4 regions of the Lysinibacillus sp. FSL L8-0312 genome follow, and region 3 is predicted to be linked to each of the others. Evidence: riboswitches for the same ligand, from Rfam matches in the RefSeq annotation. Region 3 holds a riboswitch; each other region holds the start of a gene.
The links. Region 3 has a riboswitch for thiamine pyrophosphate ahead of thiW (energy coupling factor transporter S component ThiW). Riboswitches for the same ligand answer to the same signal wherever they lie in the genome.
Positions count from the first base shown of each region.

Region 1: another riboswitch for thiamine pyrophosphate. It lies ahead of thiM (hydroxyethylthiazole kinase); the one in region 3 lies ahead of thiW (energy coupling factor transporter S component ThiW).
Region 2: another riboswitch for thiamine pyrophosphate. It lies ahead of thiC (phosphomethylpyrimidine synthase ThiC); the one in region 3 lies ahead of thiW (energy coupling factor transporter S component ThiW).
Region 4: another riboswitch for thiamine pyrophosphate. It lies ahead of MHI22_RS04710 (ABC transporter substrate-binding protein); the one in region 3 lies ahead of thiW (energy coupling factor transporter S component ThiW).

Region 1 covers NZ_JBBOOV010000001.1:2,017,578-2,025,955, forward strand. Annotated here, with positions in the region: gene MHI22_RS10145 (RDD family protein) at 1-476, opposite strand, end outside; gene sppA (signal peptide peptidase SppA) at 489-1,502, opposite strand; gene mbcS (acyl-CoA synthetase MbcS) at 1,669-3,270, opposite strand; TPP riboswitch at 3,461-3,558, shown strand; gene thiM (hydroxyethylthiazole kinase) at 3,651-4,418, shown strand; gene thiD (bifunctional hydroxymethylpyrimidine kinase/phosphomethylpyrimidine kinase) at 4,406-5,230, shown strand; gene thiE (thiamine phosphate synthase) at 5,220-5,861, shown strand; gene MHI22_RS10175 (alpha/beta-type small acid-soluble spore protein) at 5,932-6,147, opposite strand; gene thiI (tRNA uracil 4-sulfurtransferase ThiI) at 6,292-7,503, opposite strand; gene MHI22_RS10185 (cysteine desulfurase family protein) at 7,503-8,378, opposite strand, start outside.
Region 2 covers NZ_JBBOOV010000001.1:3,444,131-3,452,508, forward strand. Annotated here, with positions in the region: gene MHI22_RS17325 (hybrid sensor histidine kinase/response regulator) at 1-376, opposite strand, end outside; gene MHI22_RS17330 (response regulator) at 498-1,658, shown strand; gene MHI22_RS17335 (methyl-accepting chemotaxis protein) at 1,869-3,971, shown strand; gene MHI22_RS17340 (AEC family transporter) at 4,083-5,012, shown strand; TPP riboswitch at 5,091-5,205, shown strand; gene thiC (phosphomethylpyrimidine synthase ThiC) at 5,351-7,129, shown strand; gene MHI22_RS17350 (catalase) at 7,723-8,378, opposite strand, start outside.
Region 3 covers NZ_JBBOOV010000001.1:4,097,273-4,105,650, reverse strand. Annotated here, with positions in the region: gene MHI22_RS20455 (ABC transporter substrate-binding protein) at 1-892, shown strand, start outside; gene MHI22_RS20450 (MFS transporter) at 1,121-2,317, shown strand; TPP riboswitch at 2,384-2,491, shown strand; gene thiW (energy coupling factor transporter S component ThiW) at 2,583-3,083, shown strand; gene MHI22_RS20440 (VWA domain-containing protein) at 3,328-5,925, opposite strand; gene MHI22_RS20435 (vWA domain-containing protein) at 5,909-7,654, opposite strand; gene MHI22_RS20430 (DUF58 domain-containing protein) at 7,666-8,378, opposite strand, start outside.
Region 4 covers NZ_JBBOOV010000001.1:914,379-922,756, reverse strand. Annotated here, with positions in the region: gene parC (DNA topoisomerase IV subunit A) at 1-2,090, shown strand, start outside; TPP riboswitch at 2,210-2,320, shown strand; gene MHI22_RS04710 (ABC transporter substrate-binding protein) at 2,474-3,469, shown strand; gene MHI22_RS04705 (thiamine-binding protein) at 3,471-3,761, shown strand; gene MHI22_RS04700 (ABC transporter permease) at 3,761-4,534, shown strand; gene MHI22_RS04695 (ABC transporter ATP-binding protein) at 4,509-5,258, shown strand; gene MHI22_RS04690 (TatD family hydrolase) at 5,248-5,997, shown strand; gene MHI22_RS04685 (hypothetical protein) at 6,021-6,197, opposite strand; gene MHI22_RS04680 (solute symporter family protein) at 6,294-7,838, opposite strand; gene MHI22_RS04675 (DUF485 domain-containing protein) at 7,847-8,185, opposite strand.

The DNA.
Region 1 (8,378 bases), 2.1 Mb from region 3:
TAATCATGTAACCCTTGATTTTCTGGTAAAATGACTACCAAAATATACAGAGGCATAAAAATATTATTGATAATGCGGCCAATCCAATCACGGAATAACACATCTGACCAAGTAAGCTTATCATGCTTTAATGAAATAACACGTAAGCCAAAAACCATTTTTCCAAGTGTTTGCCCAAAGAACTTTGTCATCAGTACAAAATAGCTATAATAGAGGCTCGCTGTGATGATTGAAATCGGTGCATACCAAACAGATTCTGATAAGGACCAATCCATTAGATAAAAGATAGGATTGATAAGTATTCCAACTACAGCAGAAATAATGAATCCATCTAATAAAAATGCCCAAAACCGAATCCAAAAACCAGCCGTTTTTAAAGCATAGTTTTTATGCTTTACTGACTCATCTGGAGCGTTCATAAGAAAGCCATTTTCCATAGAGGGTGAACCTTGCATAACAAATTCATTGTTTGTCATTGTACTCCCTCCTTAGTATTCCCCGTATAAATACATCATTTTCGGTGCACTGTAGTCGGTCATAATTTTCATTAGCATTTTTTCTTCTGCAGATGGACCAAACATGGAGCCAATTTTCATCCCAACGTATGATTGCCAGCCTCCCATATCGTACGCATACTCAAATAAAGCAGCATCTTCCAGTCCATAATCTGCACGTAGAGCAGCGATGGCTGCTTCTTCATCACCAATTTCATCGATTAAACCTGCTTCAAGCGCTTTTGTGCCACCAAGAATACGACCATCTGCAACCTTCTTCACTTCTGCTTCAGACATATTACGTCCCTGCTCTACAATGTCTACAAATTCTTCATACGTTTCATTAATCATATCCTGCATCATTGCACGTTCTTCTGGTGTCACTTCACGCATTGGGCTTAGCATATCCTTATGCTCCCCTGATTTAAACGTTTCAAATTTAACTCCTACTTTTTCAGCCAATGCTTGGTAGTTAATGGATTGCATAATGACGCCAATTGAGCCTGTTATTGTATCACGATGGGCAAAGATTTTATCTGCAGGTGCTGAAATATAATAACCACCTGATGCTGCCATCGAATCCATCGATACATAAATTGGAATTTGTCGTTCTTCTTTAATTTTTAGCAGCTTTTTATAGATTTCTGCAGATTCTTTCACACCACCACCTGGTGAATTGACGCTTAAAACAACGCCCTGTATCGAATCATCATACAAAATATTATCCAATTGCTCTAAGAAAAATGTATGATCATAGGCAACTGGTTGCCATAATGTACTTGAGCCGATATCTTGAATCGCTCCATCTACCTTTAAATAAGCAATTCGCTTATCAAAATTGTCCCCTTCAATGACATTTTCATATACATCTAAATTATTCCCAGCCATCAAACTATCAAAATTACCTAGGAAATCTGCTTTAAATAGGGCAAAAATGGTATTAATTCCTAATGAAAATAGTAAAAGAACACCTGCGACTACTAAAGCAACCCACCTTTTTACATTCATGTCTTTCCGCCTCCTCAACACGTAATACGAATGACTTGCTTATTTGTTTCATTTTTTTGCAATAATATGCAAAAAGCTTGTTGCTATTTATTTCCTCATATTACCTTACCTAAAAAAATAAAAAAAATCAAAGTCCATACCTTTGCATGAACTTTGATTTTCGACATTATTTCCTAGGAAATGATGATGAATGGCATTGCTTTGTTTCTTGTTGTCGTAATTCAACTCGTCGAATTTTTCCAGAGGATGTTTTGGGTAGCTCTTCGACAAATTCAATAGCACGTGGATATTTATATGGGGCAGTCAATGATTTCACATGACTTTGAAGTGTTTGAATAAGTGTTTCATCACCAATTTCACCATTACGAAGAACAATAAATGCCTTTACAATATTTCCTCGAACTTTATCTGGACTGGCAATGACAGCAGCTTCTTTCACAGTTGGATGCTTCATCAAAGCATCCTCTACTTCAAAGGGACCAATTGTATAACCCGAGGAGATAATGACATCATCTCCTCGACCCTCAAACCAAAAGTAGCCATCTTCATCTTTGTAGGCACGATCTCCTGTTATATACCAATCACCACGGAATTGTAAATTTGTACGTTCAGGATCATTTAAATATTTTTTAAAGAGAGCTGGTGTTTCACGATGAACAGCAATATCACCCACCTCTCCCACTGCAACAGGATTGCCGAAATCGTTAATAATATTAACAGTGTTGCCAGGAGTAGGTTTTCCCATTGAGCCAACTCGCGCCTCCATCCCTACCATTGTACCAACAAGTAATGTATTTTCCGTTTGACCATAGCCATCTCGCACTTGTAAATGGAATGTTTCTGAAAATACGTTGATAACCTCACTATTTAACGGTTCACCTGCTGATACAGCTTGGCGAATTGCATGTAAATCATATGCGTGTAAATTTTCAAGTGATGCCATAAAACGATATTCAGTTGGTGTACAGCATAATACATTGATTTTGAATTTTTCAAGCATTGCCAAATAGGAAGCAGCATCAAATTTACCTTTGTAAACAAATGCAGTAGCACCACTGCCTAATGTAGCGAGAAAGGGACTCCATATCCATTTTTGCCATCCAGGTGCTGCTGTTGCCCAAACAATATCATTTTCTTGTACACCTAACCAATGTGGTGCTGTTGTTCGTAAATGAGCATAGCCCCAGCTGTGTGTATGTACCGCTGCCTTCGGGTTACCTGTTGTGCCGCTTGTATAGGCTAAAAATGCATTATCAGTACTTTTTGTCGGAGTCGGATTTATGTAAGTTGTAGGTTGATGGTGCATTTTTTCTAGTAAAGGCTGCCAAGGCTCATGTGCTTTCCCTATGACAAATTGCTGTATGCCCTGTAAATTTCCAACTTCATCAAATTGTTCAATATAGGGCTCATAGGCAACAACCCCTTTAGCATTGGCGTGATGAATGCGATACTCAATATCTTTTGTTCTTAACATTTCTGAGCTTGGAATGATGGTTAAACCTGCTTTTAATGCTGCAATATAAACAATATATGCTTCCACTAAGCGTGGTACCATCACTAAAATCACATCACCCTTCGTTAAACCTTGTAAGGTGAAAACATGTGCTGCTTGATTCGCTTTTTCCATCAAATGTGCATATGTAATAAATTGTACAGCTTGATTTTCTTCATAAATAATTAAAGCATTTTTCGTTGCATCCTGAGCATATTTTTCAATTTCCTCTGTTATGTTATACCATTCTGGTGCAACTAAATCTTGTCTTTTCATGGCAAATGCCCCCTTTTGCTATGACACATTATAAAACTCCTTTTTCAGTATTTTCAATGGTTTGCGCTTAATTTAGGTAAAGTCATGACAACTATCATACCTAGCTATATGGCATCAGTCACGTTTTGTCGATAGGAAAACTAGCTATTGAATACAAATGAAAAGTATGGTACATTTTGGTCAACTAAAAGCAAAATTGCAGGGGGACTCGAAAGAGTTGAGAAGGTAAAACCTGACCCTTTGAACCTGTTAGTTAATACTGACGTAGGGAGCAACAGACATCGATTTTTTCAGATGAAAGGCTCTTTTTCGTGTATTTTCACATAAAAAGAGCCTTTTTGCATGCTTACGTCCATCCACAAAGGAGGACTAAAATTAAAATGATATTTCAAACAATTCGTCAACAGCAACCACTTATTCATTGCATCACAAACTATGTGGTGGCAAATTTCCAAGCAAATGGTTTATTAGCATTAGGTGCTTCGCCCGTTATGGCTGACGATAGCCAAGAGGTTGAGGAAATGGTAGCAATGGCACAAGCATTATTAATTAATATCGGGACACTCAATACTCGCACCAAAAACGCCATGCTGTTAGCAGGAAAAAAAGCTAATGCACTTGGCATTCCAGTTATATTAGATCCAGTTGGGGCAGGGGCTACAACTTATCGCAAGGAAACCGTTCAATACTTACTTGAAAACATACAATTTGCCGTAATTCGCTGTAATATCGGTGAGCTTGCGGCTATAGCCAATGTAGATTGGCAACAGAAAGGTGTAGATAGTGGTCATGGCTCCATGTCACTGGAGACGGAAGCATTACTAGTGGCACAACGATATAATTGTATCGTTATTGTAACAGGTGAACGTGATCTTATAACAAATGGTGAGCATAGCCAGTGGATAGCTGGTGGCCACCCACAAATGACAGAGGTCACTGGTACTGGCTGTTTACTTAGTGCGCTTTGTGGTGCTGCCTATGTCGCAGGTAACAAGCCATACAACCAATTAGCAGAAACACTCACTTACTATAAAAAGGCAGCAGTACTAGCTTCTGCATTCACTGCAGATATCGGTGATTTTCAAATAGCTTTGCTTAATGCTATACATCGTTTATCAAAGGATGGTGAAGCATCATGCATATTGTAACGACGATTGCTGGATCAGATAGTGGTGGCGGTGCTGGTATACAGGCTGATTTAAAAACATTTCAGGAATTAGAGGTGTTCGGCACTTCCGTTATTACAGCTTTAACTGCACAAAATACAACAGGCGTGACAGGTGTTTTCCCCATTGACATTTCGTTTGTGGAAAAACAATTTCAAGCGTTAGTCGAAGATTTTCCGATTGCTGCAATGAAAACAGGCATGCTTTATTCCTCTGGTATTATCCAAGCCATCGCACGCATGATCGGTGAATTAAACATACCACTAATTGTGGATCCCGTGATGATTGCAAAAGGTGGAGAAAGCTTATTACAGCAAGAAGCTATTGAGGCGTTACGCTCATCTTTACTACCACTAGCTACGATTGTTACGCCAAATATACCCGAAGCAGAGGCTCTCACGGGGAGAACCATTCGCCATTTTGAGGATATGAAACAAGTGGCTCAAAGCTTTTTACAGCTAGGTGTACAATGCGTCATTGTAAAGGGTGGGCATTTAGCAGAACCACTTTATGCCATTGATTATGTATTTTTCAAAAATGGACAATCTTTTTCGATGCAGTCTCCACGAATCCAAACCAAAAATACACATGGTACTGGCTGTACATTTTCAGCAGCACTCACTGCTTTTCTTGGACGAGGTTTAGCGATGGAAGAGGCTATTATCGAAGCTAAAAAATTTATTCAATTAGCGATTATGCATGATTTAGCCATCGGCAACGGGCACGGACCTACAAATCATTTCGCTTATCAACAGCATAAGGAAGCCTGTGAGGTAATTATTCATGAAACGTGAGGATTTACAGCTTTATTTTATTATGGGGACAGGCAATGTTTTTCAACAAAATCCCATCCATCTCCTCGAAAAGGCATTGCAAGCTGGCATTACGATGTTTCAATTTCGCGAGAAAGGGTCTCTTGCCTTAACTGGATTAGCCTATGAACAATTTGCACGCCAATGTCAAAAACTTTGTCAGCAGTATAATGTACCGTTTATCGTTAACGATGATATAGAGCTCGCTTTGCGAATTGGTGCCGATGGCGTTCATATTGGACAAGATGATTTAGATGTTGAAATAGCACGTAAAAAAATCGGGAACATGATACTTGGTGTTTCTGTACATTCACAGGAAGAATTACAAACAGCTATAGACCATCATGCTGATTATGTAGGAATTGGTCCAATCTTTGCAACAACATCTAAAAGTGATGCACAACCACCATGCGGTACAAATTTTTTACAGCAAGCTTATCATCTTTATCCTGAATTACCGATTGTAGCGATTGGTGGGATTACTTGTACAAATGCACATTCTGTTTTTCAAGCAGGTGCTGATGGTGTTGCCGTTATTTCTGCTATCTGTGAAAGTCAAGACATTGCACACACTGTATCTACATTTACGTCATTATCTCGCATAAAAAAATGATCTATAAACAAACTAAAACCAGTGCCTTTTATGGTCACTGGTTTTAAGTTTATAAATGCTTAGTCAGCATTTATTGGTTGTTTGGCATACCTTTTAATTGAGATTCTGCCATTTGTACAAGACGTTTAGTGATTTCACCACCAACGGAACCGTTAGCACGAGCTGAAGCTTCAGCTCCTAATTGAACACCAAATTCTTGTGCAATTTCGTATTTCATTTGATCTAGTGCTTGTTGTACACCAGGTACTGCAAGCTTGTTTGAACTGCGGTTGTTGTTTGAAGTCATGTGTCTCACCTCCTTGTGAATATAGAATGTGCGATATTCGATTTTTAATACGAAAATTTTAAAGGTAAATTGTACCTCTAATGGCATCTAGCCAGTAATATAAAAAAGCCGTCTCAAAATGGACTTTGAGACGGCTTTGAATCCTTATAATAGTTCTGCAAACTTATCTTGTTGTTGCTCTTCTTTCTTAGGGAAAATATAGACCTCTCGATTTTTTACTGCTCGCTCGATTAGCTCATCAAAATCAGAGAAGCTTTCATAATGCTCGACCTTTTCAAGCTTCGGCTTTGTTTTTGGACTTGTAGGTGTAAAAATCGTACAGCAATCTTCAAATGGCTGAATAGATGTTTCGTATGTGCCGATTTTTTCTGCAATATCAATGATTTCGAGTTTATCTGATGAAATTAACGGACGCAAAATAGGTGTATTCGTTACAGCATTAATCGCTGTTAAACTTTCAAGCGTTTGACTCGCTACCTGCCCAAGACTTTCACCTGTTACAATGGCAAGTGCCCCAATTTCCTCACGCACCTGATCAGCTACTTTCAACATCATACGGCGTGTTGTTGTCATCGATACATTAGAAGGCACTTTCTCTTTAATAAGAACTTGTATTTCAGTAAATGGAATGACATGTAAACGAATACTAGCACCAAATTTCGTTAGTTCATTGGCAAGTACCTTTACTTTTTCTAATGAATTTTCGCTTGTATATGGTGGACTAAAGAAGTGAATCGCTTCTAATCGCACGCCTCGCTTCATCATTAAATAACCTGCAACAGGGCTATCAATACCACCAGATAACATTAATAAAGATTTTCCATTAGACCCTACAGGCATTCCACCTGCGCCAGGAATAACTTGTGCCATCATATATGTTGCATCATGACGAACTTCTACACGTAGTTCAATATCAGGCTGCTTCACTTTGACTGATAAATTTTGAAATTGCGGTAAAACATAGCCACCAATCTCACGTTGGATGGCATGAGATTCTAAAGGAAATGTTTTATCGGTACGTTTCACTTCTACTTTAAATGTATGCTGCTCATCTTTAAATGTCTCCATTATAGTGATGGCAAGTTTCTTCATACTTTCTATATCTTTTTCACATGCAGCCACAGGGCTAAAAGATTGAATACCAAAAATTTTAGGTAAGCCTGTTACGAGTGCCCGCATTTGTGTTTCGTTTTCTATAGCAATAAACATACGATCACGCTCTGTACGAATATGCAGCTGTCCTAGATCGGCAAAAGCATGACGAATATTTTCACGTAAGCGACGGATAAAATCCATTTTGTTGCGACCTTTTGTAGAAAGCTCACCATATCGAATTAAAATTTCTTTCCAAATCATTACTTAATTTCTCCTTTGAGTTCCAGTATGACTTCTGCTAGTACTTGTTTAAACTTTTCTATATCTTGTGCTGTGTTATGCGCACCAAAGCTCATACGAATTACACCTTTTTTATAATGCTCATCGAGGTGCAGAGCCTCGACAACATGGCTTGCTTTCGTTTGCTTCGATGAACAAGCACTTGATGTTGACACAATGATGCCACGTTTTTGCATAGCATTAATAATGACTTCCCCTTTTAAATCACGAACACTGAACGATAAAATATGTGCAGCTCCTTGTGGAGTCGATAAAATATGCACTGCCTCTCCGTATCCTTTTAGTTGCGTACGAATTTCATCTTGCCATTGACGGTATTTCATTGCACGGTCATTCAATGTTTCTACTGCTAATCGAGCCGCTTTTGCTAATGCAGCTGCTTGCGGTACCGCTACAGTACCACTTCGCAAACCAAATTCCTGACCTCCACCAAGTGCATAAGGCTGCCATCTCATGCTTTTACGAAAAGCTAATACACCTGAGCCTTTAAAGCCATGAATTTTATGACCAGAAATAGCAATACTGTCTGGACCTTCTTCTCCATTAAAGGACACAGCTAATTTCCCAAAGCTTTGAACAGCATCAACATGAAGAGCTGCTCTACTCATTTCATGAATCATTGCTGCTGCTTCCTTAATAGGCTGGATAGCACCCATTTCATTATTCACATGCATAATGCTAACTAAAATTGTATCTTTACGTATTTTAGCACGCAGCTCCTCTAAAGAAATGACTCCATGTTGATCAACTCGAAGATAGTCAACCTCATAGCCCTCTTTTGTAAGCTGTTTAACTGTTTCTAAAACCGATGGATGTTCTATTTCAGTCGTTAAAAT
Region 2 (8,378 bases), 650 kb from region 3:
TGCCATACATCTGAGGTGCAGTGTGTTCTTTGAGAATTTTTAAACGATAAGAACCATAATGAACCTCATCATTATGTTGAAAATACTGATCCCAAGATTCTGGTTGATTTGTATAAACTTTATGTTGTTCCACTGATTGGGTATTTTCTGAAGCAAGAAGGATATTAGGGTAGAATTCCCATTCCTTTTGTAGCTTAATTATAAAATTATGGCTTGTATCAATATTTCTTAAATTAACAGTCCCTTGGATAGCATCGATCCCTGTTGAAATATTTGTGAAATTCATCCAAGTGAAGCGTATCAAAGTTAGAAAACAAAAGAATAACCCGGCAATTAGAAAAATAGTAAAATTTTTGGAAAGTATTTTCTTTTTCATCATAAATAATAGATTTCAACAAATAGAGTTATTTCTCCTTCAAAAGTAATGGTTATTCTATCAATTCTTTTAATAATTATACGATAATAAGTAAAGGAATAGTTTTTTAGGAGGGGTCAATGTGAGAATCGTGCTAGTAGATGATGAAATTTTACCATTAACGAGACTGAAAACCTTACTTGAAAAAAGTAATGTCCCGGAAATTGAAATAGTAGGAGAATACACCGATTCTCTAAAAGCAATTGAAGAGATCCAAACGCTACAGCCAAATGCTGTATTTTTAGATATCGTGATGCCTGATTTGGATGGTTTAGCATTAGGGGAAAAAATTCAAGAGTTATTGCCCGATGTAGAAATCGTTTTTACAACAGGGTTTGATCAATACGCAATAGATGCATTTAATCTACATGCTATTGATTACTTATTAAAGCCTGTACAAAATGTTCGTTTAGAAAAGACCTTAGAACGTCTAGAACACATAAATAATAAACATAAAAAAGTTCCGCCTAAACATACAATTATTAAGCTTTTTGGCGGTCTTAATGTTGTTACACCAGATGGTCATACACAGCTCATGAAATGGCGTACATCTAAAGCCAAAGAGCTATTTGCCTTCATGCTAAATCACCGTGATGAAATGATTTATCGTGATACGATTTTAGAATTATTTTGGCCGGAGTCTGATATCGATAAAGCATCTAAACAGCTTTATACAGCTATCTATACAATCCGTCAAACATTAAAAAATTATGGAATGGATGGTGTGCAAATTTCAAGCCCTTTGCTGAATTCTGGCTATAAGCTCTTAGTTGAAAATGTTGTAGTGGATGTAGAACAGTGGCTGTCCTGTTTAAAATCATTACCCCCATTACAAGAGACATCAGTTGATGAACATGAAAAAGTATTCCAAATGTATACAGGTGATTATTTAGGAGATTGCGATTATCTATGGGCGGAAAGTGAGCGAGAGCGCTTAAGGAGATTGTGGTTACACCATGCTCATCAGCTAAGCGAGTTTTACATAAAAAATGAGAACTACATGGCTGCAGTAAAGGTACAGGAAAAAGTCCAGGCACTTTTTTCTGATGCAGAGGAAAACTACTTCACTTTAATGAAGCTATACGATCTTCTAAATAATACAGCTGCTGTTGAGGAGCAATACTGGTTATTAAAAAAAATGCTTCAGGAGCATTTGGCAGTGGAACCAAGCGAGGAAATTGAGAGTTGGTATGAAAGCTGGAAACAAGCAAATGCTATGCCTCATGCTCAAACCTTTAGTTAAACTACATGATTTTGTTATGAGAGGCTCTGTCATAGACAGAGCTTTTTGTTTTTAATAGTTCATAAGACCCTTATTAAAAAATGTATATTGGTTGTAGATTTGTCCATATTTCTCTCTATAACTCTGTAAAATTCTACTTTATTCGCTAAATATTTTATTGTGATACAACCTTTCATCCTTTATCATTATTATAAAAGTGGGGTGTTAGTTATGAAAAAATCTAAAGGTATTGCATTAAAACTATCTTCCCTAATTATAGGATTATTTCTAGTTTTATTTTTATCCTATACAGTGACAACGGGAATTATTATAAAAAATCAAAGTGTGGAAGACTCAGAATATGCAACGGTGCAGGCTGCTGAATCTTCGGCTGCTATTATGAGTGAACGTTTCAAGAAAGCAAATACGGCATTGCAAACAACAAAGCAAATCATTGAAAGCATGCAGAAGAATAATGCTTTATCTTCCAAGGGTGTCTTAGACATTATGGAAAATAATCTAGCTAACAATGATGATTTACTTGGTGTTGGAGCAATCTTTGAGCAGGGTTCTATTATGTTAGATGCAAATGCAGAGGCTACTTTAGTCGATTCCAAAAAACGTTTTGGACCATACCTAAGCAAAGATGATAATAAGATCAGCACCACTTTAATTGAAGGGGTCGATGATAAAAGTGTTTCTGAATGGTACTGGGTGCCAAAAGAAGACGGACGCGCAGTTTTAACGGAGCCGTATGATTACAATGTAAATGGAAAGAACGTATTAATGACAACCATTTCAGTGCCGTTAGTCAATGCTTCTGGATCGTTTTTTGGTGTATTGACGGCGGATGTATCGATAGATTTTTTAAATGGATTAACAGAATCTGTTGCACCAGAGGGTGGTTATGCGGGCATTATTACGAATAAGGGTGTACTGACAGCCAACAGTTTTGGTGAAGAGCTAGATGGGCGCAATATGCAAGAGGACCCAGCTTGGACAAGTATTAGTAAGACCATGGAAAATGATGAGCTTACAAGTATGTACGTTGATTCTAAACAGTTTAAGGAAAAGGCATTTAATGTATTTGCCCCAATGATTTTAGAGGATATTGACGAGACGTGGACTGTTCAAATTGTATTGCCTGAATCAAAAATTCTAGAGACATACAACCACGTCTTTGTATTTACAATTATTTCTTCTATTATTATGGTTGTTTTGATGACAGTTGCAAGTGTGCTATTCATTTACAAACAGTTAAAGCCACTCCAATTTTTGCGTGCATCCATTGAAACAGCTGCAGAAGGGGATTTAACACAAAGAGTAGAGGAGAAATATATTAAGTCTGATGAGATTGGTGCAGTTGCACTGGCTTATAATAATATGCTGGATAAAACCAATAGTGCAATACAAACAGTGCTAAATTCTACGACATTATTGAACCAATCTTCTAATCAAGTGCATGAGGTCTTTAATGAAATAGTAGCTTCAAGTCAAGAGGTTTCAGTAGCAATCAATGAAATTGCACAAGGTGCATCGAAGCAATCAGAGGATACTGAAGAAACCAATTATCGAATGATGGATCTATCTGATCAGATTGATGCCATTACGTCACTATCCAATGAGATGGATGAGCTATCTCATAAAACAAGTGCAACGACAGAAAAGGGATTGCATGAGGTTAATAGTTTACGTGAACATAATATAGAAACAAATGAGATGAATGGGCGTATTCAACAGCAAATGGAATCATTAGCTTCTAACATTGCCAATATTAATCAAATCATCGCTTCTATTCAAAGCATTACAGAGCAAACGAATCTGTTAGCTTTAAATGCAAGTATTGAGGCAGCTCGTGCTGGCGAACATGGAAAAGGGTTTGCGGTAGTAGCAGAGGAAGTAAGAAAGCTAGCAGAGCAATCTAAAAATGAAACAGAAATTATTAAGAGTACGGTAGAAAGTATTCTCGAAAATTCCCAACAGACAGTAGCTGTTATTGCTTCGAATGCAGATTTAATGCATTCTCAAAATGAGTCCGTACAAAGCACACAAATGGCCTTTAAAGATAGCAGTGACTTGTCACGTTCAATTGCAGCTTCCATTAGTGAACTAATGAGTAAGTTATCTAGTATGTTAGAGCATAAAGATCAAGCAATTATGGCTATTCAAAGTATATCTGCTATTTCAGAGGAAACAGCTGCCTCTGCTGAACAAGTAAGTGCTTCTGCAATGGATCAACAAGCAGAGTTACTAAAAGTAGCAGAGTCTATTCAAAATATGAATGATATATCAAATGAACTGCAAGAAGTCGTAAATCGATTTAAGCTAGCGTAAAGAAAAAGGCTGCCTAAAATATATAGGCAGTCTTTCTTAATGGTGAAGGGAAGAGACATTGACCTGTTAGCCATTCAGCACTACTATAATGAAGGGAAGGGGGTCATCAATATGATGTATCTCGGAATGATTTTCTTTCAAATTGTTGCACCTATTTTAGTGTTGCTTGTACTTGGCGCTATACTACAAAAGAAATTTCGTTTTAACTTAAAAGCATTGTCTCAGCTTATTACATATTGCTTTATGCCAGCCGCTGTTTTTGTGAATTTATATGAAACACGTGTAGAGCTGTCTGTTCTGGGAGAAGTCGGGTTATTTATTGTGCTTTTTATTGGGAGTCAAATGATACTCAGTCATTTTTTAGCGAAAGGGCTTGGTTTGGCCAAAACGGAGGCAGCCGTCTTTAAAAATAGTGTTGTGCTCATTAACTCTGGAAATTATGGTATTCCAGTGGCCCAAATGATTTTTGTAACACAACCTATTGGTGTAGCCATTCAGGTCATGCTCGTTATATTTCAAAATATGACAACTTATACATATGGTTTGTACAATTTAATTTCCTCTACGAAATCGGGTATGACAATCATCAAAGATTTCTTTAAAATGCCCATTATTCATGCGCTAATTATTGGTGTCGCTATGAACTATTTTAATATTGGTATACCGCAGTTTATCAAAATACCTGTAGAGCATGTCGCAGATGGATTTATTGCTGTAGCCTTAATTACATTAGGCGCACAATTATCACAGCTTGAAATCAAATCTATGTTTAATAAAACTGTTTTTGTTAGCTGTTTTACAAGATTAGTTATCGGACCAGCTGTAGCATTGGTCATTATTTATGTATTGGGGTTAGATGGAGTTGTCGCACAATCTCTGTTTATAGCCAGTGCCTTCCCAACATCTCGCAATAGCTCTAGTCTAGCATTAGAATACGATGTGGAATCAGCTACAGCTGCGCAAACTGTTTTATTTTCAACCATTGTGAGCTGTCTAACAGTAACGATCGTGATTTATCTTGCGGAAGTATTATTTACTTAGTTGGATGAAAATTTTAAAATATTGAATGGAAAACTTCCATCTCTTAGAAATATCTGCTACACTAGCATCAAACTAAATAGTATTAACTAGGGGAGTCTGATGAGTCAGGCTGAGAGGGAAACGCTTAGAAGTTTCTTGACCCTTTGGACCTGATCTGGCTCATACCAGCGTGGGAAAGTTAAGAAGCTATTGCATCGTATGTCGTGTGCAATTACTAGACCTTTACATTCATGGCCGGATCCAAAAAAATATTTTGGATTCGGCCTTTCTTTATTTGTTGGAGTGAGCTAGATTTTCGGTCCTTGTATCAAATTACATTTAAGGGAGAGAAGTAGCTCATGTCAGTAGTTAGTGAAAAGAACATTACGATTATGTCTAGCTTTGAAGGAAGCAAAAAAGTGTATGTGGAAGGATCACGTCCAGATATTTTAGTACCTATGCGTGAAATCGCATTAAGCCCAACGACTGGTAGCTTTGGGGATGAAAAAAATGCCCCTATTCGAGTATATGATACGAGTGGTCCATACACAGATCCGAATTATCACATTGATATTACAAAGGGTCTGCCTACTTTGCGACGTGCATGGATAGAAGAAAGAGGAGATGTTGAGGAATATGAGGGGCGTACGATTAAACCTGAGGATAACGGTTTTCGTCGTGTTGATGATCCGCGCATTCAAGAAAATGTTTTCCCTGAATTGGAGCGGAAGCCTTTACGTGCAAAAAGGGGTAAAAATGTAACACAGCTTCACTATGCACGAAATGGAATGATAACGCCGGAAATGGAGTTTGTGGCGATACGTGAAAACATGGATCCTGAATTTGTTCGTTCAGAAATTGCAGCAGGTCGGGCTATTATGCCTTCTAATATTAATCACCCTGAGGCAGAGCCGATGATTATTGGTCGTAACTTCCATGTGAAAATCAATGCAAACATTGGAAATTCCGCGGTGTCGTCGTCAATAGCAGAAGAAGTTGAGAAAATGACATGGGCTACACGCTGGGGTGCCGATAATATTATGGATCTCTCGACTGGTAAACATATTCATACAACGAGAGAATGGATTATTCGAAATGCTGCAGTGCCAGTGGGAACGGTGCCCATTTATCAGGCTTTAGAAAAAGTAAATGGCATAGCCGAGGATTTAACGTGGGAAGTTTATCGTGATACGCTCATTGAGCAAGCAGAGCAGGGGGTTGATTATTTCACGATACATGCGGGTGTTCTTTTACGCTATGTACCTCTTACAGCAAATCGTGTAACAGGCATTGTGTCACGTGGTGGTTCAATTATGGCACAGTGGTGTTTATTTCATCATCAAGAGAATTTCCTTTATACACATTTTGAGGAAATCTGTGAAATTATGAAGACATATGATGTTGCTTTTTCTTTAGGAGATGGCTTACGCCCAGGTTCCATTGCAGATGCCAATGATGAGGCCCAATTTGCAGAGCTTGAAACGCTGGGTGAATTAACACAAATCGCTTGGAAGCATGATGTTCAGGTGATGGTAGAGGGGCCAGGTCATGTACCGATGCATTTGATAAAGGAGAATATGGACAAGCAATTAGAAGTTTGTAAGGAAGCGCCTTTCTATACATTGGGCCCATTAACAACAGATATTGCGCCAGGATATGACCATATTACCTCAGCTATTGGTGCAGCGATGATTGGCTGGTTTGGTACAGCGATGCTCTGCTATGTGACACCGAAGGAGCATCTTGGCTTACCTAATCGTGAGGATGTTCGAGTAGGAGTTATTACTTATAAGATTGCTGCCCATGCAGCTGATTTAGCGAAAGGACACCCAGGTGCACAACAACGGGATGATGCATTGTCAAAAGCACGCTTTGAATTCCGCTGGCGTGATCAATTCAATCTATCATTAGATCCAGAACGTGCGGTTGAATATCATGACGAAACGCTTCCAGCAGAGGGGGCAAAAACAGCGCACTTTTGCTCAATGTGTGGCCCTAAATTCTGTAGTATGAGAATCTCACAGGATATTCGTAATTATGCTAAAGAAAAAGATTTAAATACGACTGAAGCTATTCATCAAGGTATGCAGGAAAAGGCAGAGGAGTTTAAAAAAGCGGGGAGTCAGATTTATCAATAATGAAGGAAGGCTTATGTCAAAGTATAGACATAAGCCTTTCATGTTGTTGAAAAAAGATGATGTCAACGGCAGAAAAAGCAAATTTGCAAGGTGAGAGGTTGATTTCCGTTCCGCCAGCGCCCTTTCCAGGGGGCGTCCGATGAGCCACTTCACTCACTTACGCTCGCTCCAGGGTCTCATCTGTGACGCTGGCTCCACTCCAATCAACCATTCTGCAAAGTGTCTTTACTTTTTTCATAGTAGTATAGCAATCAAATAGCCCATTATCTGTATTCTTAGAGGGGATAAACTCTTATTTTTAATATGGAGAAGTGATGCGTGACAACACCTCTTCATAAAAAGTAGTGAACACCTTCACTTTATTTGAAAATTTCGCTAAAAAGGTAACACTTTTGTGGGCTGGAGTGGAAAGCAAGTAGCCTGCAACGGAAATCCATTTCTCCCTTTCAATTGACTGTTTTGTTTTTCAACACTAAGGAAGGCTTATGTCAAAGTATAGACATAAGCCTTTTCTAATCATAAAAAAGCTCCATGTGAATGACAGATTCACATGGAGTAAAAGTTGAATTTGGATATCAATAATAAGTGGACTATTAAACGTTAGTTGGTTGTTTTACATATGGGTTTGTAAGGTCCATACCTTCTAACGAAAGACCCATCGCTTTTGCGACACCCTCACCATATGCTGGGTCAGCTAAATAGCAGTGAAGGATGTGACGGCGTTTGATGAATTCTTCAACAGAAGCCATATCATTCGCTGTATTTTCAAATAGACGTTGTTGCTCTTCTGTAGTCATTAAACGGAACAGTTTACCTGGTTGCTCAAAGTAATTGTTATCATCTTCACGGAAGTCGTGAATACCTGCATGACCATCAATGCGTAATTCAGGCTCTTTATGGTCTAGATTATGCTCCCATTCACCATAGCTATTTGGTTCATAGCCTAATGTAGAACCGAGGTTGCCGTCAAAGCGCATTGCACCATCACGATGGAAGGTACGGAATGGACATTTCGGTGCGTTAACTGGCAGCATATAGTGGTTTACACCTAGGCGATAGCGTTGTGCATCTGCGTATGCAAAGATACGACCTTGTAACATTTTATCTGGTGAGAAGCTAATACCAGGAATAATGTTAGATGGTGCGAATGCAGCTTGTTCAACTTCTGCAAAGTAGTTATCCGGATTTTTATTTAACTCGAACTCACCGACAGGAATTAATGGGAAGTCTTTTTTATACCATACTTTTG
Region 3 (8,378 bases):
TGTCATCTACGAGACATTTGATTCCAATGAAGCGATGATGACCAAAATTCAACAAGGTGGAACAGCATATGATATTGCCGTTCCATCTGAATATATGATAGAAAAAATGAAGGAAGAAAATTTATTGATTCCTTTAGATAAAACAAAAATCCCTAATTTTAAAAATATCGATCCTTACTTTTTAGATTTACCATTCGATGATGACAATAAATATTCGGTCCCTTATTTCTGGGGAACAGTAGGCATTGTCTACAATCCAAGCCTTGTGGGAGATTTAGATTTCTCTTCTTGGGATGATTTATGGGATCCATCCTTAAAACGAAAAGTCTTTTTAGTGGATGGTGCTCGTGAAGTCATTGGAATGGGCTTAAACAGTCTCGGATATTCCTTGAATTCACTAGATAATCAGGAACTACGTAAGGCTACTGATAAATTAATCACACTTGCACCAAATGTAAAAGCCATCATTGGAGATGAAATTACACCATTAATGATCAACAATGAGGCCACTGTAGCCCTTACTTGGTCTGGGCAAGCAGCAGATATGATGTATGAAAATGAGGAGCTAGACTTTGCTGTACCTGAGGAAGGCTCGAATTTATGGTTCGATAATATGGTCATCCCTAAAACATCGAAAAATATCGACGGTGCCCATGCCTTTATCAATTTCATGCTAAGTGCTGAATCGGGTGCACAAAATGCCGATTATGTAGGCTACTCTACGCCTAATATAGCTGCTATGGACTTAATGGATGAAGAAGTTGTTTCTGATGAACGCTACTATCCTTCTGAAGAACAACGCGATACATTAGAAGTTTATAAAAATTTAGGACCAGACTATTTAGGGAAATATAATGAATTGTTTTTAGAATTTAAAATGAGTATTCGTTAAAGCATATAAAGGTCTATCGATGAATTTTTATTTTGTCGATAGACCTTTTTCTATTATCTTCCTGCTTCTGGCAGCACCTCACCTATTGTCTGTTTATTCTTTTCTACATCGTGGATTGGTATTGCTGCACTAGCAGGTATGTTTCATTTCAGACTTTCAACCGATATGATGATAGGATATCTTATGATAGACTTTAGTATATTTGATTATAAAAAGGGGGTTCATTCGATGACCCAGCAGAAGTCCAATAAGGCGGCTTTATATATTTTAATGTTTAATATGTTTATCGCAATGGGGAGTATTGGAATTATTATTCCTGTCATGCCAGAGTATTTAAAAATTTTTGGTGCAGCAGGACAAGTTCTAGGTATGCTAATTGCAACGTTCGCCTTAGCTCAATTCGTATTTTCTCCAATTGCTGGGAATCTTTCGGATCAGTATGGTCGGAAAAATTTAATTATTTTCGGTCTTATTGTGACAGGTCTTGCACAAATCGGTTTTGGCCTAGCCACAGACGTCTGGATGCTATTTTTAGCACGCTTTTTAGGCGGTCTAGGTTCCGCATTTGTTGCACCTCCTATTATGGCATTTGTAGCTGACGTTACTACCTACGAGGAACGTGGAAAAGGTATGAGTATGTTAGGTGCTGCTATGTCACTGGGCTTTATGATAGGGCCAGGAATAGGTGGTTTCTTAGCAAAGGTTAGTTTACATTTTCCATTTTTCACGGCAGGAGTTGCTGCCATACTTGCATCTGTTTTATCTTACTTTTTATTACCATCTACTAAACCAAACACTTCACATGACAAGCAAAAGCAAGAAAATCTGGCGAAGCAAATGGCTCGTTCCATACATATGCCTTATTTCGTTATGCTCATTATCATGCTCGTGTTCTCGTTCGGAATTGCCAACTTCCAAACAACCTTGTCATTATTTGTGACAGAAAAGTTTAATTACACACCCGTAGATATTGCGATTATTTTAGTTGTCGGTGGTGCTTTTGGGGTAGTTGTACAAATGTTTGTGATTACACCACTTTTTAATCGCTTTGGTGAAATGAAAGTTGTGTTAGTCAATTTATTTATTGCATCTGTTGCTATTTTCTTAATATTGTTTGTATCTGGCTTCGCTCTTATATTAGTTGTAGCAACTATTTTCTCTACAGCAACAACACTAATTCGTCCTGCTGTAAATACACTAATTTCAAAGCTTGCAGAGAAAGAACAAGGGTTTGCTGCGGGCTTGAATAATGCTTACATGAGCCTTGGCAATATGATTGGACCAGCCTTAGCAGGTTTACTATTTGACTGGAATATGAACAGTCCATATATTTTCGGATCTATCATATTATTAGCCTGCTTCTTCCTTGCACTCATCTGGACATTGAAAAAAGCACCTCATCTAATGCATCCTGATACGAAATAGTCAGAAAAATCATTGACTATTTTTAACATTATGTTACAGTAATGTTGGTTAATAAAATTGAATGATATTTACCACTAGGGGAGCCTTTAAAAGGCTGAGACGTATATGATGATGTACGGACCCTTTGAACCTGATCTAGTTCATACTAGCGGAGGGAAGTGGCGCTACTTGCTACTATCATTGTCTATGCAAGGCCGCTTCCTATTGTTTAAAGGAAGCGGCCTTTTAATTTCCCTCATGATTTTATTCAAGAGGAGTGAACCTTATGTCAATTCGTAAAATGACAATCATGGCTTTATTAGTAGCGATTGCTGTAGCAGGATCTACCTTTGTATCCATACCAACAGGCATCGCACGCGCCTACCCCGTTCAGCATGCTGTTAACGTAATAGGAGCTATTATACTAGGACCCGTGCCAACAGTTCTAGTTGCCTTTGTGACAGCCATCATTCGTATCTTTACTGGTACAGGCTCTCTTTTAGCGATTCCTGGTAGCGTCATTGGAGCATTGTGTGCGGCCCTTGCCTACAAATACAGTAGAAAATCATGGCTAGCAGGATTCGGCGAAGTTTTTGGCACTGGTATTTTAGCTTCACTTATTGCCGTACCCTATGCAAAATTGCTTATGGAGACATCCGTAGCCGCATTATTCTTCATGCCAGCCTTTTTAACATCAAGTACCATCGGGGCCATCTTAGGTGTTATGGTAGCTAGCACTTTGCGAAAATCGGTACCAGTAAAGAGCTTTAATTCTTCGCTTTATTGAGTGGTGCTGAGTGCTTTTTGATTTTGGAAATCCTTTAAGATGTGCGAGAAGATTTCTTTTCTAGTCTTTGAGCGGGGTTCGTTTCTTTATGAGCGTCTCTCTCCCCCGAGAAGCACTTTTCGAAGGCTGCACTGTGTCAATCACCTTTGCACCCCTTTCCTAGCGGAAACCACCATTTTTTAAAACCTCAAAGCATTTAAAAAAGCAGTGCAAAATGGAATGATTTTGCACTGCCTTCACTCTATTATGATCGTTTTTTCATACCCTTTAATAGCTGGGCTACGTTCGTGTCTTCTGCTTGTACAGGTTTCTCCTCAATTGGCTGCTCTTTTTTATTCGTTTTTGTTAGGAAACTCCACCCAAAACGTCTTATGGTAATATCCATAAAGAATAGAAGCATACTTGCTAAAAGAAGCCATGTGGCAATGTTTTGTCGATCCGCTCCTTTGGTTGTAAAGTCACGGAACACATCTTGTGGTTCTTTTAAAACGGCTCCCCCTGTTTGATTTGTTAACTCTTCAACCAGTTTTTCATTAACAGGGAGCAGTTCATACTCAGCACTATAAGGAACACTTAGGCCTGCCTGATAAATGGCCTGCTGCTCATCCGCTATACGGAAGAAAATCAATCCAGGTTCGGCCTGTACAACAGCTCGAACTTGGGAGGCTGAAATGGTTTCTAACTGAGTTTCTAACTCCTCCCCTGCTTCATTAACCGCTACAATGTCTAAAAATGCGGCTTCATTTGTAGGGTCTGTAATCATAAAGGAGCCATCAGCTTCTAATCTCACATCATAGGCAACATCATTATAGCTTGGCAACATTTGTGAAATAAGCGTCTGCCAAAATGTTCCCCAGTCCTGCCATCTTGCCCAATCTCCTGTCCATTTACCCGTTGAATCGGATGTAAAAGCAAATGTTTTACCGAGTCCATATTGCCATTGTGCTAACACAGGATCTTCCTTCTCACTTTCTGCAATTACGGTTGTCCCTTGCTTAGCTGTCGTTCCAATATAAGCATTCATTTGAGGGACGCCATTGGCAAATAGCGAATTCCATCCTGCGGCATTATAAATTGCTGGATAAAACGGATTATCCTCAATATAGGTGCGAGAAATCATAGCTGTTTCACGAGATAAAATAGAAGGAATGGTTTGTTCATCAATGACATCATAGAACCGTCCACTACCCATATCACTAAGTGCTTCGAGTAAGTTAGCATCAGCATCTTGTCCAATCGCTACTGTTGATAAAGTGATACCATTTTCTTTTCCCTCAGCAATTAAATCCTCATAATTCCCAGACTGTGATTGCCCATCGGTTAAAAGAATAATATGTTTACGTTGAAGCTTTAAATCGGCGAGATTTTCATAGGCTTTAGCTAATGAACTATAGATTTCTGTTCCGCCTCCTGGTGTTACTGATAGAATGGTATCCACTGCCTCTTCTTTACTTTTAAGAGGCGCGGTTTCTATAATTTCCCAAGGACGATCATCGAAGGCGATAAAGCCTAATGTATCCTCATCTCGTAGCATTTCAACAGAACGTGCCGCTGCTTCCTTAGCTAGCTCTAGCTTCGAGCCATGCATACTGCCAGAACGATCCAGCACTATGACTAGCCCTAATGAAGGTAATTGCTCCTTGCCCTTAATTTCCATCTCCACAGGCAATAACGTTTCAATTGGCGTTTTAAAATAGCCTCCTAAACCAAAACTATTTTCTCCACCAACCATCGTGAAACCAACCCCAAAGTTTTTGACTGCTTGCTCAATCACACTCATTTTCGCCTCACCAACTAAATGACCAGGCACATTGTCAAAAATGATCGCATTATATTGTAAATAGCTGGACAGTTCATTTGGTAGGCTTTTAGGATCGACAACATCATAGGCAATGGATTGACTACCAAGTGCTGCCGCGATAGGTGAAGCTGTTTCATAGCCATTGACGATGAGTAAATGGGGTTCACTTTGTACCATTGTGACACTTGTTAATTTATTGTTTTCAAAAATAGCATCCTGCCCAACTTGAATAACTGCTTCGTATTTTACAAGTCCTTCAGCTGTTGCTGCGTGTTTATAGGTAAACACATTTGTACCTTCCGTCAGCTCAACTGCCTCGCGATGAATTAGCTCATCATTTTCATATAATAACAGCTCCCCTTGCCCTGCTGCTGTTGCATGAATTTCTGTTACTAATTGTTGCTGCTCTCCTACATAAGCAACCTGAGGAGAGACAAAGCTTTTGAGCGACACATCATGGACAACTGGTAGACTAAAAGGTACAACGTCCACACTAATATTGGCACCTTTCAATCTGGAGACAAATTCTAAAGCATCTCCTTTTGTCTCATTACCATCTGTTAATAATACAAGGCGAGTCGCTTTTTTAGGATCAACAATGCCTGTTGCAAGCTGTAGACTTTGTTCAATATTCGTTTGATCTGTTGCTTTGATTTCTGTAAGCTTCGGTACATCCTTTAATTCTTTAGACAAAATGGCTTCTGTTTGTAAAGTGGAAGAAAAAGAATAGATCCCTGCAAGTTGGGGTTCTTTTTTAGATTGTAGGCTCTCCTGTATAAACTGAACCATCTCATCTTCTGTACCATTCATAGACGCAGATCGGTCTAGTAAATACACGATCTGTTCTTCTTTTATCGGTAATAATAAATACGGCCCTGCAAGTGCCAAAACTAAACAGCATATCGCTACTATGCGAATAGCAAGCACAACAATATGACTCTTTTTTAGTCGCTGCCGTTCTCGAAAATAAGTCCATCCAAAATACAAGAACAATGGAAGTAATAGCAACAATACTAATGGCGTATCAATTCGTAAATCCACGACGTCGTTGCACCTCCCACTCTGCAACAAGCAAAATTAAAACTATTACAATTAACCAAGGTACGAAGGAGGCCATCGATACCTCTTCCTTCCCATTGTCTGAAATGTCGCCTAATGTATAGCTTGTTCCTTGTTCAATAACACGTTCCTGGGCTTGCAATTGCACAATAAATTGTTTTTCTTCATTATTTGAACGTACCATATAAATACCTGGTTGTTTTGGTGCAATTAACATGCCCTGTGTAATAGAAGAAATAAACTCATCTTCTTGCGAATAAACACTCCAGTCTCCTTGCGCTAAGGCTACTGCACGCTGTTCATTCGGTGTGAAAATACCAAGTGAACCGACTGATTCTGTTAACTGTTGCTCAGTACTCCATAAAAATAGCGGGAATGATGGATGCAATGGCCAATCTGTATCAGCAATATCCGCTAAAACAACGATATCTCCTTTAGGAGAGCGTTGGATAAACGGCTCATCTCCTACAGAAGCAATGGTTTCATAATCCGAAAATCCAGGATAAATAGCACTAACATAAATATCCTTTAGTTCGCTAAAAGCAAATAATGCATCACTTTTAGCACTTACTGTACCACTTGCTTCCACTTTTTCGGCATCATCACGTCCAAATAATACTAGCGGTTTCTCCATCTTCTCCAATAAGGCCGTTTGGTTTGTGATGACAGTTGCATCCTGATTGTCAGCTACTTGTAAAGACGGAACGATTTTCACGCCGCTACTGACACTTTGAAAACCTTTTTGTATCAACTGATGCATACCCTGATCAACAACAATTTTTGAAGTAGTCGTTTGTAGTAAGACGGTTTGTTGATTGTCTACGGCATAATCATCGTTTGCATCAATAATAGCTGTCATCGATTTTGCTAAGGGCAAATCTTTGAAGGTTTTCGTAACGGCTTCATTTGGAGGCACAACGACATGTTCTGCTACCAGCTCTTCACCCTCTGCATTTTGTATCGCTAATGTCACCTTTTGTTCAGCAGTTGTATCATTATGGAGCTGTACAAGTGCCATCGTAACCTGACCATCTGTCGTTGCAGCAAAGCGTGTAATGGCAATATTTGTTAAGTCTTTTGCAGCACCTCTAACTAGCCATTTCACTGAATCTTTATCCATTGGTAATTGCTTTTTATCAAGCGTATCTGTAAAAACATAGATAGAAGTCGGTGTATCACCCACAAATGCCTGTGCAACATCCAGTGCCTTCGTCATTTCAGCCGTTTCATAGGATACTTGTAAATCTTTAATCGCTTTTTCAATGTCATTCATATTTGTTTCTTGCTGCAAAACGGCTTTTGGAGCGGCACCTGTTGTAATCAATGTAACAGGTCGCCCATTCAACTCTTCCATCAATGTCAACATTTCTTGCTTATGTGTGTCAAAGGTTGATGAATCTTTTCCTGCTAGCATCGTGGCTGATGTATCAACAATAAATATCGTTTGCGCACCCACAATGGTTGATTTTTTCACATATGGATTCATCAGCGCCAATACAAGTAGCAGTAAGGCTAGCAGCTGTAAATATAGTAAGGCATTTTTTTGTAAATGCTTTAAATAAGGTGATACACGGGTTTCCTGCATAATTTCAGACCAAAATAGAGTCGAAGAGACAGTTTGATCAGTATATTTTTTACGAAAGAAATAATAGAGTAGGACAATGACCGGGATGATGGCCGTCCAGCTAAATATAATTTGACTAAAGCCCAATACGGCTCACCTCACCTAATCCAATGTGCTTTTAATAATTGTTGAAAGATCGCATGTTGCAGTCCATCTTCCACTTTCAATTGTAATTTTCGAACGCCAAAGCGACGGCAAATGGCTTCAAATTCTTCTTCATGTAATAATCGTCTTGCATGATAGGTGTCTAATACTTTAGTAGACATCGTCACATTGACATCATTGCCTGTTTCACGATCAAGAAGGCGGACATCCCCCAAATAATTTGGTGATAACTCTTCTTGCGTAACAATTTGCAAAATGCGAACATCCCCAGCATAGCGTGGTAGCCTTTTTAACAGCTGCTCCCATTCCTCAATTGGCTCTAACCCATCTGTAATAATGAAGAGTACGGTACTATCCTTAGGCATAGCTTTTAGTGCACCCTGTGCAAATCGATTGGCATAATTCGCTTCTTCTATATCTGTTACTACTTGTAAAAAAGCTCGACGATACACGGCACCCTTCCGTCGAAACGGTGGTTTCACCTCATCTTGGACAAACGAAAAAGACAAACGATCATCACGACCGAGCACCATTAAGCCGAGGGAAGCCACAATTTGACGAGCAAATAGCCACTTAGCGCTCTCCCCCATTGATTTAGTAGTATCGAGTAAAATGTGTACACGCATCTCTTGCTCGTCTAAAAACCTCTTGATAAAGTATTTATCTGTTCGAGCAAAAACGTTCCAATCTACTTGGCGTACATCAT
Region 4 (8,378 bases), 3.2 Mb from region 3:
CTGCGATGCGTTATACAGAGGCGAGACTGTCTGCTATTGCTGGTGAAATGCTACGAGATATTGGCAAGAAAACGGTCGAGTTTGTACCAAACTTTGATGATCAAGATATGGAGCCGACTGTTTTACCTGCACGTTTTCCAAACTTACTAGTCAATGGCTCTACAGGGATTTCGGCTGGCTATGCGACAGATATTCCCCCGCATGCGCTAGATGAAGTGCTAGATGCTGTGTTAATGCGCTTAGACAAGCCGAACGTGACAGTAGATGAATTGATGACTGTGATTAAAGGGCCGGATTTCCCGACAGGTGGGATTATCCAAGGGGTAGATGGCATCAAAAAGGCTTATGAAACAGGTCGAGGTAAAATCATTGTCCGTGCGCAAGCCGTAGTAGAACCGATCAAGGGTGGCAAAGAGCAAATTGTCATCACGGAATTACCATATGATGTGAATAAAGCGAATCTTGTGAAAAAAATTGATGAGCAACGTGTAGATAAACGTTTAGAGGGTATTGCGGAAATCCGAGATGAATCAGACCGTACAGGCTTACGTGTTGTAATTGAGCTGAAAAAGGATGTTCCGGGAAAAGGAATCTTACAATACCTATTTAAAACAACAGATTTACAGGTAGCTTATAATTTTAATATGATTGCTATTCATAATCGTCGTCCAACGATGATGACATTGCCATTATTGCTAGATGCCTATATTGCGCATCAAAAAGAAGTGGTGACGAACCGTTCGATTTATGATTTACAAAAGGCAAAGGATCGTTCTCATATTGTAGAAGGGTTAATTAAAGCACTCTCCATTTTAGATGAAGTGATTGCGACAATCCGTTCTTCTAACGATAAGAAGGATGCGAAGCTTAATTTACAAGCGAAGTTTGATTTTACAGAGGTACAAGCCGAGGCGATCGTTAGCTTACAATTATATCGTTTAACGAATACAGACATTACAGAGCTTCGTCAAGAGCAAGACGAGTTAAATAAGTTGATTGCGAAGCTAGAAGGAATTTTACAAAGTGAAGCCAAGCTTGTACGTGTCATTAAACAAGAGTTACTAGAGATTAAGAAACGCTTCACAGAGCCACGTCGCTCGAAAATTGAGCAGGAAATAGAAGAAATTAAAATTACGCTAGATGTCCTTGTGCCAAGTGAAGAGGTTGTGGTGACGGTGACAAAGGATGGCTATATTAAACGTACATCCACACGTTCACATGCCGCTTCCAATGGTCAGGATTTTGCGATGAAGGATTCGGATTACTTATTGTATGAAGCAACCTTAAATACACAGCATCATCTGTTACTGTTCACAAATCGAGGCAATTATATTTACCAGCCTGTTCATGAGCTACCTGATATTCGCTGGAAGGATCTTGGACAGCATATTTCAAGTATTGTGCCAACAGGGGAAGATGAGTCTATTATTGCAGTGTATGGCTTTGAAACATTCGAGCAGCCAAATACGTATATTTTAACAGCTACAAAAGATGGTCAAATTAAACGCTCCCCACTGGCAGATTATGCGGTGACGCGTTATTCGAAGCCAATAAAAACAATGAATGTTAAAGCGGGCGATGCGATGATCTATGCATCGTTTGTGACAGATGATGTGGAACTGATGTTAACAACGGATACAGCCTATGCGATTCGTTTCCCACTGGAAGAATTACCAGTTACAGGGGTGAAAACAGGCGGTGTCAAAGGCATCACGCTAAAGGATGGAGAAGCCTTAGTCGGTGTCAATGTGCTACAGCCTGATGCTACACAATATGTGGTAATCGTCACACAGCGTGGAGCCGTGAAGAAAATGAATGTTGCAGAAGTTGAAGTGGCAAGTCGTGCAAAACGTGGTCTAAAAGTATTAACAGAATTAAAAGCAAATCCTCACCGTATTGTGGCAGTTATTCAAGCAACGAATGAGGAGCAAATAGTGATTGAAACGGAAAAAGGTGTACAAGAGCTCATTGATGTCCAAACATTGACGCGTGCTGATCGCCATTCCAACGGTTCGTTTAAAGTGGATATTGCAACAGATGGGGCCATTTCCCATGTTTTAACGGCTAAAAAAGAACAGAAACTAAGCTAATGATAAGCCCAGTCTCTTAGGAGTGCTGGGTTTTTTTACGAGAGCAGTCGTTAGTCAAAAATAGCATCTTGTCATTTTAGCGTAACTATGGGTATAATAATCAACGAAAAGTTCATAGCACAAGAATGTAGGGGGGCTAGTAGTTGCTAGCTGAGATTGTGTCCGATAGACGCTGACCCTTTGAACCTGATTTGGCTCGTACCAGCGTAGGGAACATCTATTCAAAAAAGCAAAGTTTTGAAGATTGATTGCAATACGTCTGGGAGGAATCCTAGGCGTTTTTTTATGTTTTCAAGCAATATCTTGCCAAACGCATACGCTTTCTTTCTGGTGACAACATTCAATCATGAACACTTTCACATTATCAACTAGGAGGACTTCGCATGAAAAAATGGTTATTTATTCTAGTGGCTGCACTTTTAACGTTAGTGGGCTGTAGTGACAAGGAGGACAAGCAGGCTACTGATCAGCTGAAAAAAGTATCAGTGGTCTTAGATTGGACACCAAATACAAATCATACAGGACTGTATGTCGCAAAAAAACTCGGTTATTTTGAGGAGCAGGGCTTAGATGTTGACATTATTATGCCTGGGGAGGCAGGAGCCGATCAGCTTGTTGCTTCTGGCAAGGCAGAGTTTGGTGTGAGCTATCAGGAAGGGATTACACAGGCTCGTGTGCAAGATGTGCCTCTTGTCTCCATTGCTGCTATTATTCAACATAATACATCTGGCTTTGCTTCTATTGCATCAAAAGGTATTACATCACCAAAGGATTTCGAAGGTAAAACCTATGGCGGTTGGGGGGCTCCACTAGAGCAAGCTGTCCTACAATCATTGATGCAAACAGAAAAGGCAGACATTCATAAACTAGATATCGTCAATGCAGGAGATTTAGATTTTTTCACGATGATGCAAAAGGATATTGATTTTGCTTGGATTTATTACGCGTGGACAGGTATTGAAGCTGAGCTACGGGGTGAAAAGATTAATATGCTGTACTTAACAGATTATAGTGATCAGCTGGACTATTATACACCTGTTCTAGCTACAAATGAAAAAATGATCCAGGACAATCCTGACCTAGTTCAAGCGTTTGTGGCGGCTGCATCGAAGGGCTATGAATACGCCATAGCACATCCAAGTGAGGCGGCTGATATTTTAATAGAAGCGGCTCCCGATTTAGATCAAGCGTTAGTGCATAAAAGTCAGGAATGGCTAGCCGATAAATATCAGGATGATGCCAAGCAATGGGGAGAGCAAAAGCTTTCTGTATGGGAAAACTATGCAAAATGGATGTCTAGCAACAACGTGTTAGAGGGCGAATTTAATGCGAAACAAGCCTTTACAAATGATTTCTTACCTAAAAAGGAGGCCAAATAAGATGGCGAATTCATTAATCAGTGTTCAAATCATTCCAAAAACAGAGAAATTTGAGGATGTTATACCGTATGTCGATGCGGCGATTGCTGTGATAGATGCTGCTGGTGTGAAATATGAGGTACATCCGTTGGAAACGACGATGGAAGGTGAGCTGTCAATGTTGCTGCAAATCATTGAAAAAATGAATGACAAGATGATTGAGCTTGGTGCTATCAATGTCATTACACAAGTGAAAATATTATATCAGCCAACTGGTATAACAATGGATACATTAACGGAGAAATACCAGTAATGAAACAAGCTTTGCAAAAGGGAAGGACGATTATTTTTATCGCCTTCCTCTTATTCGTGTGGGAGCTCATTGTGCATGTGGCTGAAGTTCCTCATTGGTTATTACCTGCACCAAGTCGTATTTTGTTGGAAGCTTTTAAAGCCTATCAAACCTTTTTACCACATGCTTGGGCTACGATGCAATTAGCCTTATTAGGACTTGCCATTGGTATTGCCTGTGGATTAATGGTGGCGATTGTCTTGCATCGATTTACATTTATTCGGGAGTTGTTTTATCCGATTTTAATTATGTCGCAAAATATCCCTATTCTTGTCTTAGCGCCATTGCTCATTATTTGGTTTGGCTTTGGTTTATTACCAAAGCTCATCATTATTTGCCTCGTGTGCTTTTTCCCCATTGTTATTGCGGCAATGGACGGATTTCGGCAAACAGCACCTGAGTTAAAGCATTATTTTGCCATGGTTGGTGCTACAAAGGCGCAAACTTTTTGGAAGCTTGAATGGCCTCATGCATACCCAACGATTTTTTCAGGTGTAAAAATTGCTGCGACGTATAGTGTGATGGGCGCTGTTATTGCGGAGTGGCTTGGTGCAAAAAAAGGAATAGGCGTTTATATGACCTTAGCACAGTCCTCGTTCCGCACTGATCGTGTATTCGTAGCCATTTTTGCGATTGTTTTATTAAGCTTACTGTTGTTTAGCAGTATTCGCTTACTTGAAAAATTCATGGTGAAGGGGAGAGGCTATCATGCTCAGCATTCAAAACATCGCTAAATCCTTTGATACCCTGCAAGTTCTTGAAGATGTATCCTTTGACGTTAAAGATGGAGAGTTTGTGGCCATTGTTGGTCCCTCTGGCAGTGGTAAGAGTACCCTTTTTCAATTAATTGGTGGCGTTTCTACGATTGATCAAGGGTCCATTTTATTAAATGAAGAGGACATTCAGCGAAAAAGAGGAACGATTGGTTATATGCCTCAGCAGCCTTGTCTACTACCTTGGCGCACGATTTTAGAGAATGTCACACTCGTAGAGGAATTACAGCATCAACCAAATGCTGAACGTGCTATAGAGTGGCTTGAAAAGGTGGGGCTTGGTTCATTTATCCATGCTTATCCAAACGAATTGTCAGGCGGCATGCAACAGCGTGTATCTTTTATACGTGCGATGGTCAGTGATAAGCCTATTTTATGCTTAGATGAACCATTTTCTGCGCTGGATGAATTCACCAGACTGGAAATGCAAGCGTGGCTATTATCCATCTGGGAAGCCTATCGTAAATCAATACTATTTGTCACGCATAGTATTGAGGAAGCACTCTTTTTAGCGGATCGGATCCTTGTTTTAAGCAAACGTCCTGCGACGGTTAAAAAGGAAATCATTGTGCCTTTTGAAAGACCCCGAAAAGAGGAAATTCGTCATTCAGCAGCGTTCACCGAGTTAAAGCAACAATTATTTATGTACTTACAAGAAGAAAAGGGTGATATGTTTGTTGATTGATGCTCATATTCATTTGGATCAGTATCGAGATGAGGAAATTCCAGCCTTACTTGAAGAGGTAGAGACGGTGATTGCGGTTAGCATGCAGTTGTCGTCCTGTAAAAGAACATTGCATTTATCGAATAACTATCAGCCAGTGAAAGCCGCTTTTGGCTTTCATCCGGAACAGCCTTTACCAAATCCAAGCGATGAGGAGGCATTATTTGATTGGATCCGTTCACATAAAGAACATATGGTAGCTGTTGGTGAGGTCGGTTTACCTTATTATTTAAGACAACAGCAAACGATAGATGACCGACTTTATGTGGCTCTATTAGAGCGTTTTATAGTCTTGGCAAAGGAATTGGATAAGCCAATAGTGTTACACGCTGTCTATGAGGATGCTAGCATCGTTTGTGATTTACTTGACAAACATCAGCTTCGCCAAGCACATTTTCATTGGTTTAAAGGGGATGAGGCTGTGGTGAAACGCATGATTCAGCATGGCTATTTTATTTCGATCACCCCTGATTGTTTGTATGAACAAGAAATTCAACAGTTGATACAAGCTTATCCCATTGAACTAATGATGGTGGAAACGGATGGTCCTTGGCCTTTTGAAGGACCGTTTACAAATAAGCGTACATCTCCGTGGATGATGCATTCGACCATTGAGGTCATAGCGTCCATCAAGGGGTTGTCGACACAGGAAGTGGCTCATATTATCACGCAAAACACCAATGCCTTTTATCGGCTTTAAAAGAAAAAGCAGTATAGGGAACGTTAGTCGTCCTTATACTGCTTTTTATGTTTTGTGAAATCATGATCGAGTTTCTCATTCTTTGTTTTTGTTATGCGCTCGTGTGTACTGAAGGATATAGATTGACGGTTTTTTTCAACATCCTTGCCGACAGTTCGTTTAACATGCATCCGTTTCTTTTTAGCCCTTGATTGTGACATGAGCATAACCTCCAATCTTTTTCTCATTCTATAGTAGCGAATAGGGAAGAAAAAGTAAAACCTCGTAAGCGAGATGCTTACGAGGGTGTTGAGTGATTAGTGAGATACGTCCTGTACAGAAATACCTGTGTTTGCTTTAACGTCAACTTCACGATACTTCGCGTCATCCGTTTCTTTAGAAAGTAATGTACCGATGAAACCACCAAGGAAACCAAGTGGTACAGAGATTAAGGCTGGGTTCGTTAACATGATTAATGGTTCACCAACGAAAATCGCCTTACCTTCAACTGGATTCCATACGTTTGGTGAAATAGCAACTAACACTAATGCAGAAATTAAACCTGTTAACATCGCCGTTACAGCACCAGCTGTATTAAAGCGTTTCCAATAAATTGTATAGATAATAACTGGAAGGTTAGCAGATCCCGCAATACAGAATGCTAGAGATACTAAGAATGCAACGTTTAATGTTTGTGCGCCAAGTGCTAATAGGATAGAAATAACAGCGATTGTAATGGAACCAATGCGAGCTGCAAGAACTTGCTCTTTTTCTGTAATTTTACCCTTTTTGATAATTTGTCCATAAATATCATGAGATAGGGCAGATGCACCTGAAAGTACAAGGCCTGCTACTACCGCTAGGATTGTTGCGAAGGCTACCGCACAAACGAATGAGAATAGGATGTCTCCACCAAGTGCTTCTGCAAGCAGTGGGGCAGCCATGTTACCAGCAGCGTTTGCAGCGATAATATCTTCTTTCCCAACGAATGCTGCTGCACCGAAACCTAAGAAAATTGTTAGAACGTAGAAAATACCTACGATCCAAGTAGCCCAAATAACCGATGAACGAGCTGTTTTTGCGTCTTTTACTGTAAAGAAACGCATTAAAATATGTGGAAGACCCGCAGTACCCAATACTAAGGCAATTAACATAGAGATTGTATCAAGTCCATTTGTGTATTTTAGACCTGGATTTAAATAAGCAGCACCACTATCAGTAGCTGTTGTCATTTCTGTAAACATTGTCGAGATACTGAAGCCAAACTCTTTTAATACTAAGAACGAAATAATCACTGTACCAAGCATTAACAGACAAGCTTTGATGATTTGCACCCAAGATGTCGCTGTCATACCACCGAATAATACGTATGTTGTCATCATGAAACCTACGATTAACACGGCAATCCAGTAGTCGATTCCTAAAAGTAATTGAATAAGTGCTCCTGCACCAACTAGTTGTGCAATCATGTAGAATAAAACAATTGTAATCGTGCTTAAAGCAGCTGTTCCACGAACTTTTGCATTATTGAAGCGAGCTGTAATCATGTCAGCTAATGTAAATTTCCCAAGGTTACGTAATGGCTCAGCAACGATGTATAACACCACTAAGTAAGCTACTAAATAACCAATAGAGAAGAAGAATCCATCAAATCCAAATAATGCGACTGCACCAGCGATACCTAGGAAAGAGGCTGCTGATAAATAGTCTCCAGCGATAGCTAGTCCATTTTGCCAGCCTGTTAAGCCACCACCTGCCGTGTAGAAATCACTTGCGGAAGATGTACGTTTAGATGCCCACCATGTAATAACTAATGTTAAACCAACTATGGCTACGAAGAAGAATATGGCTGTAAAACTCATTCCGTTACTCATCGGCGGCCACCTCCGTTTTCGTATTCAGCGATAATCGCTTTTGCTTCTCTATCAAAGTTGTTTGCCTTAGCTACATATAAATGACATAACCCCCATGTCATGATGAATAGCCCCGCTGCATAGATCCACACCCAAGTAATTTCCCCAAATGCCTTTTGATGTAGAATTGTCGTGTACGATGTCAGAATTGGTAACAACATGTATGCCAATAAAAATATGACAGTTATAGACCAAAGAAAAGAATTTTTTCTGCGTACAAGAGATTTAAATGATTCTTGGTTTGCAATTGCATCATAGTCAATCACGATACCTTTTTTTGCCTGATTGTTCGCCATTAACATTCCCCATTTTGTGTATATTTTTTCTACCTCAAGACTTGATTTTGCTAGTTTAGTGAATTCACATTTTCATTTTATGAAACAGTTCACAAAATTGCAATACATTTCAGAAAAATTATGCAAAAAAAATTTTTCAGAAAATAGTCCTGAGAGAGAAAAAATGGCACAAACTCAAGAATATAGGGGGTTT